One region of the Kitasatospora sp. NPDC001660 genome, then DNA from elsewhere that is predicted to be linked to it. Evidence: riboswitches for the same ligand, from Rfam matches in the RefSeq annotation. Region 1 holds a riboswitch; the other holds the start of a gene.

What was found. Region 1 has a riboswitch for guanidine ahead of ACWCXH_RS14715 (DMT family transporter). Riboswitches for the same ligand answer to the same signal wherever they lie in the genome.
Region 2: another riboswitch for guanidine. It lies ahead of ACWCXH_RS15660 (MBL fold metallo-hydrolase); the one in region 1 lies ahead of ACWCXH_RS14715 (DMT family transporter).

What each region holds. Positions count from the first base shown of each region.
Region 1 is NZ_JBSFGU010000011.1:53,636-57,028, reverse strand. Features, by position in the region: gene ACWCXH_RS14720 (MFS transporter) at 1-1,205, opposite strand, end outside; gene ACWCXH_RS14715 (DMT family transporter) at 1,300-1,614, opposite strand; guanidine-III (ykkC-III) riboswitch at 1,660-1,725, opposite strand; tRNA gene ACWCXH_RS14710 (tRNA-Cys) at 1,857-1,928, shown strand; gene ACWCXH_RS14705 (xanthine dehydrogenase family protein molybdopterin-binding subunit) at 1,995-3,393, opposite strand, start outside.
Region 2 is NZ_JBSFGU010000012.1:56,601-59,993, forward strand. Features, by position in the region: gene ACWCXH_RS15655 (zinc-dependent metalloprotease) at 240-1,118, opposite strand; guanidine-III (ykkC-III) riboswitch at 1,234-1,303, shown strand; gene ACWCXH_RS15660 (MBL fold metallo-hydrolase) at 1,316-2,188, shown strand; gene ACWCXH_RS15665 (hypothetical protein) at 2,593-2,997, shown strand; gene ACWCXH_RS15670 (CapA family protein) at 2,933-3,393, opposite strand, start outside.

The DNA.
Region 1 (3,393 bases):
TCCGGCGCGGACAGCTTCATCATCAGCACGCTGACGCTCGCGACCGTCAGCCCCATCCCGATGCCGCCGACACCCCAGGCCACCGCCGCCGCCCAGGCCGGCACGGCCGGGACGAGCACCAGCCCCGCCCCCGCGATCGCCACCGCGGTCAGCACGAACCCGCCACGGATCATCGCCTCGCGGTAGCGCTGGGCCCCCGGCCGCCCCTGCAGCCACGAGCCCAGCGCCCAGGACAGCCCGCCGCTGGTCAGGGTGAGCCCGGCCAGCGTCGGCGACAGGTCGCGCTGGGTGACCATCATCAGCGGGATGAACGCCTCCGCCGCGAAGAACGCCCCGGCGGCCACACCGCGCAGCAGGATCACCGTCGGCAGTCCGCGCCCGGCCCGCAGCGTCCCCTTGGGCAGCAGCCCGAGCACGGCGGGCAGCAGCAGCGCCGCCCCGGCTGCCGCCGGGAGCAGCCCGATCAGGTCCAGCCGCTGGCCCGCGTACTGCAGCAGGCCCGCGCCGAGCGCCGCCATGGCGGCCAGCACGGTCCGCCGGCGGTCGAAGTCCGCGCCCTTGGGGACCGGGTGCTCGCGCTCGGAGCGGGCCAGCGCCGGGCCCATCACCGCCAGCGGCAGCAGGATCAGCACCGGCACGGCCAGGAACACCCAGCGCCAGCCCAGGTGCTGGGTGACGGCCCCGGAGACCACCGGGCCGACGATCGAGGGCAGCACCCAGGCCGAGGAGAAGGCCGCGAAGACGGAGGGCCGCAGCCGCTCCGGGTAGGCCCGGCCGACCACGACGTACAGCGCGACGATCACCAGCCCGCCGCCCAGGCCCTGGATCGCGCGCCCGGCCACGAACAGCCACATCCCCGGCGCCGTCCCGGCCACCACCAGGCCCGCGCCGAACACCGCGATGCCGGTGAACAGCGGTCGCAGCGGGCCGCGCCGGTCGCACCACTGGCCGGAGACGACCAGGGCGAACAGCGTGGTGGTGAAGTAGCCGGAGAAGGCGAAGGCGTACAGCCCGAGGCCGTCCAGCTGACGGGCCGCCACCGGCATCGCGGTGTTGACGGCCGTCGCCTCGAAGGCGAGCAGCAGGACCACCGACACGATCCCCAGCGTCAGGGCGCGGTAGCGGCCGCTGAGCACCCCGCCGCCGGGGTCGTCGTCGACGGGTGTCGGGGCGGAGTCGACCGAGGTGGGGGAGGCGGTGGTCATACTGACATCGTAAGGGCCGTCCATCATTTTGACCCCTGACCAGAGCAGGTGACCGGCTCCGCCGCGGGACCTACGCCGCAAAACCCGGTCCGGGTCAGTGGAGCACCTTCAGGCCGACCACGCCGTAGACGATCAGCAGCAGGCAGCCGATCCGGGCCGGCGTCACCGCGTCACCCAGGACGGCCATGCCGTAGAACGCGGTGCCGACCGCGCCGATGCCGACCCAGACCGCGTAGCCGGTGCCGATCGGGATGGTGCGCATCGCGTACGCCAGGCCGCCCGTGCTCAGCAGCAGGGCGACGCCGAAGACGAGACCGGGGACGAGGCGGGTGAACCCCTTGGACGATTCCAGGGCCACCGCCCAGACGGTCTCCAGGACACCCGAGACGATCAGAACGAGCCAGGCCATGACGGTACGAACCTCCGCAGTCCACAGCGGCCGGGTTGCCGCTGAACTGCGCCGTCTTGTCGTCACCGGGTACGACGCGCTCGTCCGGGGCGCCGGGAAAATCCGGACACCTGCCCGCGACCGTAGCACGGGCGGCCGCGCGAGTTGCCATACAGAATTTACAATGCGGCGTTGACGACCCGTCCCGCATTCCGCCACCATGAATTCACCGGCCCCGCCGGGGCGGTAAAAGAAAAATCACCGGCCGTGTGCCCGAGTGGCTTAGGGAACCGTCTGCAAAGCGGTGTACACGGGTTCGATTCCCGTCATGGCCTCGATAAACGGAATTGCCGGCCGACTCCTCCGAGTCGGCCGGCAATTCCGTTTCCGCCGTTCCTCCGTCACACCGCGACGGCGTCCTCCGGCCTGATCGGCAGACGCCCCACCGGCAGGCCGGTCGCGGCCCGGACGGCGGCGGCGACGGCCGCCGGGGCGACCACCGCGGGCACGGCGCTGACCGCCTTGGCGCCGAAGGTCGCGACCACGTCCCGCTCCTCCAGCAGGGCCGCGATCCGCACCTCCGGGGTGTCCAGCGCGGTCGGCAGCCGGTAGCCGGTGAGCGAGGGGTTCTGCAGCACCCCGCCCTCGGTGCGCAGGTCCTCCAGCAGCGCCAGGCCGACGCCCTGGGCCACGCCCGCCTCGATCCGGTCCTCGATCTGCCGCGGGTTCAGCGCCCGGCCGACGTCCTGGGCGACGGTCATCTCGACCACCCGGACCGCGCCCAGCTCGATGTCCACGTCCACCACCGCGCGCATCGCGCAGAACGCGATGGAGACGAACGCGTCGCCCTGCCCGGCCGCGTCGAGCGGCTCGGTCGGGTGCGGGCGGCACTGCGCGGTGGCCCACAGCTCCTTGCCCTCCAGCGCCTCGGCGACCGGCATGCCGAGCACCCCGTCGTACGAGGTGATCTTGCCGTCGGCGATCTGGAGCAGCTCCACCGACATCCCGAAGTTGGCGGCGATCGGCTGGAGCAGCTGGTGGCGGACCATCAGCGCGGCCCGCTCGACCGCACCGCCGGACACCCAGGTGTGCCGGCCGCGGGCGGAGGGCCCGGCGATCGACTGGTCACTGTCGGCGGGCGCGATGTAGACCTCGCTGACCCCCAGCACGGTCTGCACGATCTGCCGGGCCAGCGTCGCGAAGCCCTGACCGGAGTCGACGGCCGCGCAGATCACCGTCGCGTGGTCGCCGCTGACCCGCACGGTCGCGGTCGACACCTCGTCCTCGCCCTCGGCGCCGAGCATGTGCACCATGCCGACGGCGTAGCCGATCCCGCGCCGCACCGCGGCCGGGTCACCGGCACCGCCGGGCCCGCCCGGCAGCAGCCACTCGGCGTCCGGGTCGTCCACCGGCAGCGCGGGCAGCGGCTCGGCGGCCACGGCCTCCAGCAGCGCGGTCACCGGTGCCGGGCAGGTGACCGCCTGCCCGGTGGGCATCGGGTCGCCGGTGGCCATCGCGTTGCGGCGGCGGATCTCCACCGGGTCCACGCCCACCCGGGCGGCCAGCTGGTCCAGCTGCGACTCGTACGCGAAGCAGGCCTGCAGCGCGCCCTCGCCGCGCATCCGCCCGGCCGGCGGGTTGTTGGTGCGCACCGCCCACGCGTCCACGAAGACGTTCGGGCAGACGTACGGGCCGACCGAGAACGCCGTCGCGGCCGCCAACGCCTCGGCGGAGACGTCCGCGTAGGCGCCGCCGTCCAGCAGGATCTGCGCCTCGACCTTCACCAACTTGCCCTCGGCG
Region 2 (3,393 bases), on a different contig from region 1:
CGCGAGGGCGGACGGCGGGCGGGGAGGGCCGCGGCCGACGAGCGCCGGGCGGCGCCGTTCTGCGTCGAGGTGGGGCTTCAGGAGCGGAGCTCCCGCGCGGAGCCGCCACCTGCGCGACGCCCTCCCGGCGCGCGGCTGCGACCTCACGCACCGCGGATTCAACGGCGGGCACGACCACGCCAGTCGGCGCGGCGGCCTCGCCGACGGGCCCACGCACCTGCTGCGGGACCGCCCCTGGATCAAGCCTCCGGACCGTCCTCCCGCGAACCGTCCTCCCGCGGCTCCAGCCCGGTGCGGGTCAGCCAGCGGTCGGGGTCGGTGAGTTCGCGGCGGGTCGGGACGAGGGAGCGGTCCGTCCAGATCCGGTTCACCGTCTCCGTCCCGCCCGCGTCGACGAGCTTGTGCACGAACCGCACCGCCTGGTCGTGGGTGTCCGGCTCGGCGCGCACGCCCGGCAGGCGGGACAGCAGACGGGCGGCCCGGGCCGTCGGCCGCTCCCCCGCCTGGTCGCGGGCCAGCAGGCGGCGTGTCGCCCAGCGGGCGTGGCCCTCCCACAGGGCGCCGAGGACGGGGTCGTCCTCCCGGGTGCCGCCGGACGTCCGGTGCAGCAGGAGCGCCTCGACCGCGTCGGCGCCGGGCCGGGGGCCGCCCGCGCGGATCTGGGCCTGGTGGGTGAGCAGGTGCGTCAGCACGGCCCGCAGCGGGGCCCGCTGGGGCGCGCCGGCCAGCAGCGCCGGGGCCAGCAGGACGACCCACCGGCCGTCCTCGTCCTGGACCACCCGCCCGGACGGCACGCAGGTGATCCTGCGGTCGGAGTCCGCCGACGCCGACCCCTTGCGCAGCGCCGCCTCGGCCTTCTCGCGCTTGGCCGGGTCCGCGACGGCCGCCAGGGCGTCGCCCGCGAGGACGGTCTCGCAGACGCGGCGCACGTAGGCCTCTCGGCGCTGCGCGAACCCGTCGGGGTCCACCAGCACCAGGCGCACCTCGGGGCCGAGGTCGAGGCCCGTGGTCTCCTGGACGGGGCCGGCCAGTTCCCCGACCAGGGCGCGGGCCGCCTCCGCCAGGGCGTCCCAGCCACCGCCCGCCTGCTGTTCGACGACGATCTCGATCTCGATCACGAAGCGGAACTGTACGTCGCCGGGAAAGCTCTTCCCACTCGGTCCGCCCGACCGGCCGGAATCCGGCCCGCGGGAACGGGCCTCCGGGGCGGGTCCGCCCCGTGCTAGCGTCCCGGTGGCGGCGCACCGGCGCGTCGGCCCCGGACGAGACGTGCGCCGTACCCGGCCTGACAAGACGACGCACCGGAGGAGGCGTCATGTCCGACTTCACCCGGGCCGTCCCGGTGCCGCGGCCGCTGGACGTGCGGTGGATCCACGGCTCGCCGTCGGCGAAGCACGACACGGACCCGGAGATCCAGGTCCACGAGTACGACGAGCACACCGTCATTCTTCGGCAGAACAAGGCGACCAACTACGAGGCGCCGTTCCTGTACCTCCTGTTCGGGGCCGAACGGGCGGTGCTGATCGACACCGGGGCCACCGTCGAGGCCGCGTACTTCCCGCTGCGCGCGGTGGTCGACGAGCTGATCGGGAAGTGGCTCGACCGCAACCCCCGGGAGGACCGCGAGGGCTACGGGCTGCTCGTCCTGCACACCCACCCGCACGGCGACCACGTCGCGGGCGACGGCCAGTTCGCCGACCGCCCCGGCACGACCGTGGTGGCCGCCGATCCGGCCCTCGCGTGGCCGTACTTCGGCTTCGACGCGGCCCCGGACGCCGTGGCCCGGGTGGACCTCGGAGGCGGCCGCGTGCTCGAATGCCTCGCCACACCGGGGCACCACGCGGCGGCGGTCACCTACTACGACCCGTGGACGGGCTTCCTGCTCACCGGCGACACCGTCTACCCGGGGCGGCTCTACATCGACGACTGGGCCGCCTTCACCCGCACCGTCGACCGCCTGATCGCCTTCACCGGGCGCCGCCCGGTGACGCACGTGCTCGGCTGCCACATCGAGATGACCCGCGATCCGGGCCTCGACTACCCGATCCGCACCACCTACCAGCCCGACGAGCCCCCGCTCCAGCTCACCGTGGGCCACCTGCACGAGATCCGCGCCGCCCTCGCCGAACTGGGCACCCGGCCGGCCCGGCACGCCCTGGCGGACCTGATCCTCTGGCCGAGCGAGTGACCGTGCCCGGTGGCCCGGACCTGCGGCCCCCGTTCAGGAGCCGGCTGCCCGGTCGTGCCGGAGCGGCCCTGCCGCGTCGCGGGTCAGTCCTTGTACGGCACGAGCCCCGGCAGGTCCGGTTCGAAGCGAACGGGTCGGGAATGCGGATCGAGTCGCCGAACTTCCGCTCGGTCCTCGTGCGGTAGCGGTCGTCGGTCGGCTCGGAGGACGGCATCACCGTCCACTGCCGGGGGTTGACGACCAGGTAGAGCGGGAAGCCCGTGCGCGGGTGGTCGCGGCCCGTCTGCCGGTCTGTCTGCCGGTCCAGTCCGTCCACCGGTCCGCTCGGAACGCCGATCCTGCCATCGCCCGCGGCGGCCGAAAACGGGGTGCCGCGACTCGCCGACTCCCTTAGCGTGGCGGGCATGTGCACGCGATCGCAGACCTCCCTGCGCCACTACGTGTGCCCGTCCTGCCGGGTGTCGATGAAGCGCCTCGGTGCGGCCGGGCACGACGGGTGCCCGCGCTGCGGCCAGAACCTGGTCGACGCCGGACACGACTTGGAGGTGCCGCGGAAGCGGGACGACGCCGGCTGGCGGGCGCTCACCGCGCTGCTGCACGCGGGCGTGACGTTCCACTCCTCGTGCTGCGACGGGCCCGGCTGGCGCCCGCGCACGCCGCGCGAGGTCCGCGAGCGGCTGGCCGCCTCGCGCGGCACCGGGCTGTCGGTGGCCGCGGCGCTGACCACCCGGGACGTCGACGAGCTCAGTGCGAAGCGGCGGGCGCGGGCGCGAGTCCCGCGCAGCCGCGCAGGCCGTCGCGCCGCTTGAGCGCGGCCTCCGCGGCGGCGCCCGTCACCGGCACCGGGACGCCCCGGTCGTCGACGGTCGCCGGGGTGAACGCCTCGCCGGTCACCCGGCCGTCGCCGGTGACGGTAAGCGTCGTGACGCCGGTCTCGTTCGAGAACGGGTAGTCGGAGGTGCCGTACCAGAGGAAGTTGCCGAAGCCGTACCCGACGTAGGTGTTCCCGAGCATGCCGGAGCCGACCATCGTGTGGGCGTGGGTGCCGACCACGGCGGTGGCGCCGGCAGCGGCGAGCTTCTTCGCGATGGACGTCTGGGCGGCGGTCGGGCAGGCCTTCCCCTCCTCGCCCCAGTGCAGGTAGACGAGGACGACGGGCGCCTGGCGCTTCGCCTCCTCGACCGCCTTGACCACCGCGGGTTCGT